Regions from separate parts of the Nonomuraea sp. NPDC050540 genome, predicted to be linked through region 3. Evidence: riboswitches for the same ligand, from Rfam matches in the RefSeq annotation. Region 3 holds a riboswitch; each other region holds the start of a gene.

Region 1 (3,267 bases), on a different contig from region 3:
CTCGCCGAAGCCGCGCGGCGGCTGGACCATGACCACCACGTTGCCCGCGCGCAGGGCCGCCAGCACGATGTCGCCCTCGTGCACGAACAGCTCGCCGGGCGGCGTACCCCAGTGCCGTTCCATGCCGGCGCGCAGGTCCGCGGGCAGTGTGCGGTACCAGCGCTCGTAGTCGGCGGCGGGGATGCGCACCGGGTTTCCCGCCAGGTGTTCCTCGGTCAGCCAGTCCTGGTCCTGGCCGCCGGCGGCGATCAGCGCGTGGATGAGCGCGTCGCCGTCCTGCTCGGCGACCCCGGGGAAGCCTTCGCCGAGGTCGTAGCCGGCCTCGGCCAGCCTGGCCAGCAGCCCGACCGTGCTCGCGGGGGTGTCCAGGCCGACCGCGTTGCCGACCCTGGAGTGCTTGGTCGGGTACGCCGACAGCATGACCACGAGCCGCCGCTCGGCCGGCGGCGTGTGCCTGAGCAGGCCGTGGCGCACCGCGATCCCGGCCACGCGGCGGGCTCGCTCGGGGTCGGCCGTGTAGACGGTCAGGCCGTCCTCGTCGATCTCCTTGAACGAGAACGGCACCGTGATGATCCGGCCGTCGAACTCGGGGATGGCCACCTGCGAGGCGGCGTCGAGCGGGGACAGGCCGTCGTCGTTGTCCTCCCACTCCTTCTTGCCGCTGGTCAGGCAGAGTCCTTGCAGGATCGGGACGTCCAGGGTGGCCAGCGCGCCGACGTCCCACGCCTCGTCGTCGCCGCCCGCGCCCGCGGTGGCCGGACGGGAGCCGCCCGCCGCCAGGACGGTCACGACCAGGGCGTCGGCGGTGCGCAGGACGTCGAGGAGCGCCGGTTCTGCCGTTCTGAGCGAGGAGCAGTACACCGGCAGCGGCCGGCCGCCCGACTCCTCGATCGCCCGGCACAGGGACTCCACGAACGCGGTGTTGCCGGCCACGTGGTGGGCCCGGTAGTACAGGACGCCGATCACGGGGCCCTCGGTGGCCTTGGAGTCGCGCTCCAGCGGGCCCCAGGAGGGCATGGGGGCCGGTGGGGCGAAGCCGTACCCGGTCAGGAGGACCGTGTCGGACAGGAAGCCGTGCAACTCGGCGAGGTTGGCGGGGCCGCCGTGCGCGAGGTAGGCGTGCGCCTCGGCGACGACGCCCGCGCTCACCGTGGACAGTTCCATCAGCTCGGCGTCGGGGGCCTGCTCGCCGCCGAGCACGACGACCGGGCGTGGGCCGGCGAGCAGCGCGTCGAGGCCTTCCTCCCACGCGCGGCGGCCGCCGAGCAGCCGGACCACGATCAGGTCGACGCCGTCCACGAGCGCGGGCAGGTCGTCGGTGAGCAACCTGGCGGGGTTGCCCAGGCGGTAGTCAGCGCCGCTGGCGCGCGCGCTCAGCAGGTCGGTGTCGGATGTAGAGAGCAGCAGAACGCCAGGCACGCCGCAGTCCTCCCTCGGGGTCCTCGCCCCGTTCGCAGGTGTCGCGACGGCAGGAGTCTCCTGGCTCCCGGATCCATGCTCACCCCGGCCTTCCCGCCCATCGCTGGACAGTGGCCTGTGGTGGGGTTCGCTTCCCGGTCACAGTGGCGGGACCGCGCCGGTTTCTCACCGGCTTCCTCCCATTGCCGTCGCCTAAGGGTGAGCCTACTGGCGTTACCATCCTCATCGTGTCCATAGCCGACTTTTCCGGACGTCTCCGCCCAGATGCCTGTCCGGGAGCGCTACAGACGCACGCCGCGGCGGACGGCCCGCTGGCCAGGATCCGCCTGCCCGGCGGTGCCATCACCCCAGCTCAGCTGCGTGAGCTGGCCGCCTTTGGCGCGAGCGGGATCGAGCTGACCTCGCGCGCCAACGTCCAGGTGCGTGCGGTGGAATCTCCGGCGGTCTTCGCCGACCGGATGGCCGCGGTGGGCCTGTTGCCCTCGCCGACGCACGAGCGGGTGCGCAACATCGTCGCCTCGCCGCTCGGCGGGCGGCTGACCGGCTTCGCCACCCACCCTCTCGTGGAGGCGCTGGACCACGCCCTGTGCGCCGACCCCGCCTTGGCCGGCCTGCCCGGCCGCTTCCTGTTCGCCCTGGACGACGGCACCGGCGACGTCGCCTCGCTGGGCGCCGACGTCACCCTGGTCAAGGACGGCATCCTGCTGGCCGGTACGCCCTTCTCGACGCCCGGCGCCGGAGTGGACATCCTCCTGGCCGCCGCGCGAGCCTTCCTGGCCGAGCGCGCGGACAGCGGCGCCTGGCGCGTCGCCGAACTCCCCGACGGCCCCGCCCGCGTCGCCGCCCGCCTCAGCGCCGCCCGCGTCCAGGCCGCCGCCGCCGCGGTGGCCTCCCCGGTGCGGGCGCGCGGGGCCGGGGTGGTCGCGCTGCCGGACGGGCGGGTGGCGGTGGAGGCCGTGGTCCCGCTCGGGCGCCTGACCGCGGCCCAGGCGCGCCTGCTCGCCGACCTCGATGTCCCGGTACGGCTCACGCCCTGGCGTACCGTCGTGCTCCTCGACCTCGCCGAAGCACCCGACCTGACCGGATCCGGCCTGGTCACCGACCCGGACTCCCCCTGGACAGGGGTGAGCGCGTGCACCGGCAGCCCCGGCTGCGCCAAGTCCCTGGCCGACGTCCAGCACGACGCCGCCCAGTGGGTGGCCGCCCGTGAGCGCCGCCCGGAACTGCCCGTGCACTGGGCAGGCTGCGAGCGCCGCTGCGGCCTGCCCAAGGGCCGGGTCGTCGAGATGGTCGCGACCGGCGACGGATACCAAGAAAGGCAGAAGTGAGCGACTACATACGCGACGGCGCCGAGATCTACCGGCGTTCGTTCGCCACCATCCGCGCCGAGACGGACCTGTCCGGGCTCCCGGCCGACGTGGCCCAGGTGGCGGTGCGGATGATCCACTCATGCGGGATGACCGACCTGGTCGGCGACCTCGGCTGGTCGCCGCGCGTGGTCGGGGACGCGCGCGCGGCGCTCGGGGCGGGGGCGCCGATCCTGTGCGACGCCATGATGGTGGCCTCCGGCGTGACCAGGCGCAGGCTGCCCGCCGGCAACGAGGTGATCTGCACGCTCGGCGCGCCCGGCGTGGCCGAACTGGCGGAGAAGCTCGGCACCACGCGCAGCGCGGCGGCGCTGGAGTTCTGGCGCGACCGGCTGGACGGCTCCGTCGTGGCGATAGGCAACGCGCCCACGGCACTGTTCCGGCTGCTGGAGATCGTCGCGGAGGGCGGGCCGAGACCGGCGGCGGTGCTGGGGATTCCCGTGGGGTTCATCGGCGCGGCCGAGTCCAAGCAGGCGCTGGC
Region 2 (3,267 bases), on a different contig from region 3:
GCATCATCGGCAAGCCCGCGCCCGTGCTGGAGACGCTGGCCGCCGACGCCGACCCGCTGGTCAGGGCCGCCGCCCTGGAGTCGTCGGCCGGTGCGGGCGGGCCGCTGGTGGCGGCGGCCGTACAGGCGATGGACGACCCGCGGTGGCAGGTGCGGGTGGGCGCGGCCCGCGCGCTCGCCGCCGCCGACCGCGCCAGTGCGCCGGCGCCGCTCGTGGCGGCGCTGTCGGACGAGAACCTCGACGTGCGCAAGGCGGCCGTGCTGGCACTGACCCGCTGGGCGGACACGGCCGAAGCGGGCGCGGCACTGGAGGCGGCGCTGGGCGATCCGGACGCGGACGTGCGCGCTTACGCGCGACGGGCGCTGGCCGGGTAGCGCCGCCTCCTCAGCCCGTCATGTGCGTCAGCCGGTCGATTCCGGCTCGGCCGACGGCGAGACCACGCTGCCGTCGTCCGCCTTGATCTTGACCTTCGCCTTGGTCCCGTCTGCGGCGGTCACGTCGGCCTCCCAGACCACCGTGCCGTTGTCCCTGTCCAGGGACAGCTCGGTGATCTTGCCGTCCGGGTACTCGCCGGCGACCTTCTCCGCGGCGTCGGAGTAGGTGGTCTTGGCCGCCTCGGCCTGCGCCTTGTGCTTGGCCTTCTCCGCGTCGTCGTCGGCCTCCGCCGACGGCGTGCCGACGACCTTCCAGGTCATCGCGTCGACCCGGACCTTGCTCTCGGCGCCGTCCGCGCCGATGACGGTGACCTTCCACACGCCCTCGTCGGAGTCCAGGCCGGTGACCGTGCCCTCCACGGCGGCCAGCGCGGCCTCGCCCGCCTTCTTGACGTCGTCGGCACCGGTACCGGCGTCCGGCGAGCCCATGTCGCTGGGATCGGCCGGCGGTGTGGCAGGACTCTGGACGGCGAGGCCGGCGGTGTTCTGGGCGCCCCCGGAACCGCAGGCCGTGATCGTGAACAGCGCGGCGGCGGCCGCGGCCGCGCGAATAGCGTGCTTCTTAGAATTTTCCCCCATGAGGTGCACGCTGCCCCGAATATCTCCTCGGCATTCCCGCAGGTCAGTAGATCATGAAGGCGTACGGCCTGGTTGGCAGCCCTCCGGATATGCCACGATAGATCCCGAAATAGGCGACGGCGGATCGAGGAAGCCGGTGTGAATCCGGCGCGGTCCCGCCACTGTGATCGGCGAGCGAGCCCCGACGAAGCCACTGCCCTTGCGGACGGGAAGGCCGGGGTGAGCGTTGACCCGAGAGCCAGGAGACTCACGCGGTCGCCACCTCACGACCTTGGGGCGGATCTCCCCATGAGAGGAACGGTGGACGGCATGCCCTTCCCCGCGAGCCCGCGCGCGCTCGTACCCCTGCTCGTCGCCTCGGCCCTGCTGGCCGGCTGTGCGAGCGCTCCCGCACCCGCCGCCGAACAGGCGGCCGGAGTCCCCGCGGGGTTCCCCGTCACCGTCGTCAGCTGCGGCGTCAGCACCACCTACGAGCGGCCGCCCCGCCGGGCCGTCGCGCTCAACCAGCACGCCACCGAGATCATGCTCGCGCTCGGGCTGGAGAAGTCGATGGCGGGCACCGCTTACCTCGATGACGCGATCTTGCCCGAGTACAAGGCCGCCTATGACCGGATCAAGGTACTGGCCAAGGAGTACCCCTCCTTCGAGGCGCTGCTCTCGGCCGAGCCGGACTTCGTCTACGGCGGCTTCGAGAGCGCCTTCGACGCCAAGGAGGGCCGCGGCCGGGACGTGCTGGCCAAGTCCGGCATCGACACCCACGTCAACTCCGAGGAATGCCCGAACGGCCCGGTCACCGCGGCCCAGGCCGAGGAGGAGATCCGTACCATCGGCCGCGTCTTCGGCGTCGGCGAGCGCGCGGAGCGGCAGATCGGCGCCATGCGGACCGTCCTGGACGGCGTTGCGAAAAAGCTCGGCGACGTCGAGCCGGCCAAGGTGTTCGTCTACGACTCCGGCGACAAGACCGCCTTCACCGCGGGCGGCGCCGGGATCGGCAACGAGATGATCAAACTGGCCGGCGGGGCCAACCTCTTCGCCGACCTGCCCAAGGCGTGGGGAAACGTCTCCTTCGAGCAGGTCGCCGAGCGCGCGCCCGAGGTCATCGTCATCTACGACTACGGCCAGACCACGGTCGAGGCCAAGAAGAAGTTCCTGCTGGCCAGCCCAGCGCTCAAGGACGTGCCCGCGATCAAGAAGCAGCGGTTCGCCGTGCTGCCCCTGTCGTCGGCGGTGCTCGGGGTGCGGGTGCCGGCCGGGGTGGAGGCGCTGGCCCGGCAGATCCATCCGGACCGGTTCAAGTGACGCGGGCGGTGCGGCGTGCGCCGTACCCGCTGATCCTCGCGGTGCTCGCCGCCGCGCTGCTGCTGGCCGCGACGGCGGGCGTCGCGGCGGGCTCGGTCGGCCTGCCGTTCGGGGAGGTCTGGTCGATCCTGCTGCACCGGCTCCGGCTGCCGCTGGGCGAGCCCACCTGGCCGGCCGTGCGCGAGACGATCGTCATGGACGTACGGCTGCCGCGGGTGCTGCTCTGCGCGGTCGTCGGCGCCGGGCTGTCGGTCTGCGGCATGGCCCTGCAGGCGCTGGTGCGCAACCCGCTGGCCGACCCGATGCTGCTCGGCGTCTCCTCCGGCGGCACCGTCGGCGCGGTCGCCGTGATGGTGCTCAACCTGTCGGTGTTCGGCGCGCTGACGCTGCCCCTGGCCGCCTTCGCCGGCGCCCTCCTCGCGCTCTTCCTCGTGTACGGCCTGGCCAGAGCGGGCGGCCGGATGACCACGATCCGGCTGGTGCTGGCCGGAGTCGCCACGGCCGAGGTGCTGTCGGCCGTGGCCAGCTTCCTCATCGTCACCTCCAACGACCCGCACAAGGCCGACTCGGCGCTGCGCTGGATGCTGGGCGGCCTGGCCGGCACCACCTGGGACCTGCTCTGGATCCCGGCGGCCGCCGTGCTGCTCGGCACCGCCGTGCTGCTGGGCGTCAGCCGTCCGCTCAACCTGCTGCTGGCGGGGGAGGAGGCCGCCGCCGCGCTCGGGCTGGACGTGCACCGCTTCCGCGGCGCGATGTTCGTGCTGGTGGCGCTGATGATCGGCGCGATCGTCGCGGTCAGCGGGTCGATCGGGTTCGTCGGGCTGATGATGCCGCACGTGGTCAGGCTGCTGGTCGGCGCCGACCACCGGCGGGCGCTGCCGGCCGCCGCGCTCATGGGCGCGGCCTTCCTGATCGCCGCCGACCTCGCCGCCCGCAGCCTCATCGCCCCCGAGGA
Region 3 (3,267 bases):
ACGATGACCCGGGCGACGTGCAGGTCCATGCCTGCGACGGTGAGGTCCACGGCGTAGGCCCGGAAGGTCGCCGCGCCCCTGGCGGGCGATCCTGCGGGGTGGCGCAACCGGTCGAGCGTCTCGCCCCGCAGGCGTTCATCCAGGTAGAGCTGGACGTGCAGGCGCACGTCGTTGACCGAACGCCAGCCGCGCCGCAGGTCGTCGAGGTAGCGGCGGTCGGCGCGGCGTGGCAGGTACGGTGGTCCGGGATCCAGGCGCAGCAGCACGCGGCCGGTCTCATAGGTGCCGATGGCCTCGGTGAACGCCTTGGCTGCGGCCTCCTCAGCGGTCTCCCGGCAGGCGCTGCCGAATCCCACGATCCCGCGCTCGCGGTCCTCGACGAAGACCCCGGCGACGATCGCCCCGAATTCCGATGGAATCTCCAGCGGCGTGACCGTCAGCCCGGACGTCGCCGCCTCGCCCAGCGCGGTGGCCAGCGGGCCCGTCTCGGGCACCGGGAGCGGGGCGGCTTCATGGCGGCCGGCCCACCAGAGCGTGACCGCGTCACGTTCCAGCACTTCACGCAGGGCCGCCCGCCTCGCCTGCTCCCGCGTCGGGCCGGCGGCGGTACCGGCCAGGACCGGGTAGTTGGTGTACGGCTCGCCGCGGCGTGGGCCGGTGAAGTAGTTGACGTAGACCAGCGAGGCGGGCACCAGGACCCGCTCCCCCGAGGTCAGGTCCTCGGCGGGCACCCAGGTGATCTCCAGTTCCCGGGTCATCGGGACGAACGGAAAGCCCTTGGCCGCGTACTGGGCGGGAGAATAGAGGGCGAAGTCCCGAGGGTCGAGTGCGGGTTCGGTCAGATCTCGGTGGGCGGCTCGGGTCAGGCCGCCGGGCACCTGGTTGGCGCAATGGCGCTCGATCGCCTCCCCGATCGCGGCCAGGCGAGCTGCGTCTTCGTCACCGAGGGCCGCGCCACCGGTCACCTCTGTCCCTTGAACAGCGGTGTACGAGACCATGCTGGCGACGACAGGGTGGCGTGGCCGGTCCCGGCGCACTTCGCGGATCATGAGCAAGACCTTCCTGGGTGTGCCGGGACCGGGAAATCAGGTCTTACTCGTCGTCGTCCTCACGCCACTCGAACGGCGAGTCCACCGCGGGGGTGTGGGACTTCAGGCAGGTCTGCGGGTCATCGGGTTCGGCGAAACCGTGGTGCGCCATGTGCGTCCTCCTTCGGCATTCTGCACAAGTGATGCAGTTGCGAACTCTTCGCAAGAACTTTAGGCACAGGCTCACCGGGATTTCAAGAATTCATTTGTCCAGCAGGGCGCAGTCCCCGCATTTATCGCCGTCCGGCACCCGGTAATAGAGACAGCACGTGGTGCGCCGGAACGCGAGTTCTGGAGAGGTGAGGGAGCCTTTCCCGGCCAGCCCGCCAGTGGCCAGCAGCAGGTTCACCAGCCGAGCGGCCCGGGGGGCGAGCTCCGGGCGGGCGGTTGCCACGGCACGTCCGGCTTCGGCGACGGCCGAGGCGGCGTTGCCATACAGGAGTCCGGGGGCGACTTTCACCCGCAGGCCGCGCGCGAACGGTTCGAGGTGGCGGCGCACCACCATGTCGTAGAGCAGGGCGGCGACCTGGCCTTCCGTCCCTGCATGCCATCCCGCGAGCGTGGGCAGCCGCAGGCGTGAGTCGTCGTCGGCGCGGTCGAGCCGGGTCAGGTCGGGGATGACTCCGCGGGTGAGCACGGCGCCCACGACAGGCGACCAGAGGCGCGCGGCGTGGCTCAGCTGGGCGATGGAGGCGCCGATGCGCAACTCGGCGGTGTCGTACCTGGCGGCGGTCGCCTCGACCAGATCGGTGAATCCGCGCGCGTAGTCGGCGCTCACGTCGTGCCATCCCGCGGGGTCGCCGCCAAGGTGCGGAGCGAAGAACGAACCGAATTCGGCGATTTCCTCGAGCGTGCTGCGGACGGACTCTTCCGACGCCGCTTCCATAACTCCAGGCTCCATTCTCAAAAAGGGCATGACTAAATGGCCGGACGGCAAATCCGGCAGTTTCTGGAGAGATCAGGGACTACTCACGGCGGGATCGAGCGGCCGACGGCACGCCATCGTTCTTCAGGCGCCATGGCCTGCTCCTCTCCGGGGAAATCCGCCCCAGGTCGTCGAGGAGGCGACCGCGTGAGTCTCCTGGCTCTCGGGTCGAGGCTCGTCCCCGCCTTCCCACCCCTCGGGGAAGGGTGGTGGCGTCGAGGGGATCCGCTCGCCGATCACAGTGGCGGGACCGCGCCGGAGTCACACCGGCTTCCTCAGTCCGCGCTCGCCTTTACCCGGCCATCATGACACGGATCCGGTCAGTTGGGCGGATATGAGGCGGGTGTAGGCGCCATCGCCGGTCAGGAGCCTCATGGGTGCCGGCCTCGGCGACGCGGCGGGATTCCCGTACCACGATGCGGTCGGCGGTCAGGATGGTGGACAGCCGGTGGGCGATGATCAGCGTGGTGCGGTCGGACGGACGGAGGACATGGCGGCCGCGACCTCCTGCTCGCTTTCGGTGTCGAGGCTGGAGACGGCTTCGTCCACGACGAGGATGGGCGCGTCCTTGAGGATGGCGCGGGCGATGGCGATGCGCTGGCGCCGGCCGCCGGACAGGCGGGTGCCGAACTCGTGGGCCTGGGCGGCCGTGGCGGCGGAGATGACGGACTGCGGCTGGGCGCCCTCGCCGCTTCGGCCGACAGGTCCGGGCATGCTGCTGCCTCACGGACTCGCGGTGCCGGCGCAGGATGGCGTCCGGGCCGACCACAAGCCGCAGCCTGTGCAGGACCGCGCGGGGCAGTGAGGTCAGGAGCTCCGCCGGGAAGAAGCGGTCCTCGGGAGCGAACCTCACCCGCGCACCGGCGCCGAGCTGCCGTTCCAAGACCATGACCTGGCCGGACGGGATTGTCGGCAGCCGCAGCGTTCGAGGACGGCTTACGAAATCGACGCCGCGTTGAGCGCGACGCCGAGGCTGGCCGCGGCGAGCATGAACGCGGCGGATGTTCCGACATACCGCTCCGGCTTGCTTCGGGACACCGCATTGGGGATGACGCTGAGCACGGCGAACCCGAACACCGCCCAGGTGCCGATACCCGCGACGGGGTCTGCCACCACGTCGATCCATCCGACACGGTCCACGACCACGACTGCGAACGCGACATAGAGCACCAGCGCGATACCGCTGCCAACCCGCAGTGGTCCCGGTAGGACCCGGTGCCGCCCACCCCATGCCAGGCTCCCCCATGGCGCGCC

The links. Region 3 has a riboswitch for cobalamin ahead of ACIBI5_RS37890 ((2Fe-2S)-binding protein). Riboswitches for the same ligand answer to the same signal wherever they lie in the genome.
Region 1: linked by a shared signal. The riboswitch ahead of cobN (cobaltochelatase subunit CobN) and the one ahead of ACIBI5_RS37890 ((2Fe-2S)-binding protein) in region 3 are both predicted to bind cobalamin.
Region 2: linked by a shared signal. The riboswitch ahead of ACIBI5_RS43475 (ABC transporter substrate-binding protein) and the one ahead of ACIBI5_RS37890 ((2Fe-2S)-binding protein) in region 3 are both predicted to bind cobalamin.

What each region holds. Positions count from the first base shown of each region.
Region 1 is NZ_JBITHA010000011.1:64,172-67,438, reverse strand. It holds gene cobN (cobaltochelatase subunit CobN) at 1-1,419, opposite strand, end outside; cobalamin riboswitch at 1,450-1,655, opposite strand; gene ACIBI5_RS32955 (precorrin-3B synthase) at 1,647-2,747, shown strand; gene ACIBI5_RS32950 (precorrin-8X methylmutase) at 2,744-3,267, shown strand, end outside.
Region 2 is NZ_JBITHA010000018.1:174,155-177,421, reverse strand. It holds gene ACIBI5_RS43485 (fumarate reductase/succinate dehydrogenase flavoprotein subunit) at 1-374, shown strand, start outside; gene ACIBI5_RS43480 (PepSY domain-containing protein) at 402-1,013, opposite strand; cobalamin riboswitch at 1,140-1,262, shown strand; gene ACIBI5_RS43475 (ABC transporter substrate-binding protein) at 1,302-2,312, shown strand; gene ACIBI5_RS43470 (FecCD family ABC transporter permease) at 2,321-3,267, shown strand, end outside.
Region 3 is NZ_JBITHA010000014.1:137,271-140,537, forward strand. It holds gene ACIBI5_RS37885 (YcaO-like family protein) at 1-1,049, opposite strand, end outside; gene ACIBI5_RS37890 ((2Fe-2S)-binding protein) at 1,291-1,974, opposite strand; cobalamin riboswitch at 2,142-2,342, opposite strand; gene ACIBI5_RS37895 (ATP-binding cassette domain-containing protein) at 2,473-2,727, opposite strand; gene ACIBI5_RS37900 (hypothetical protein) at 2,950-3,267, opposite strand, start outside.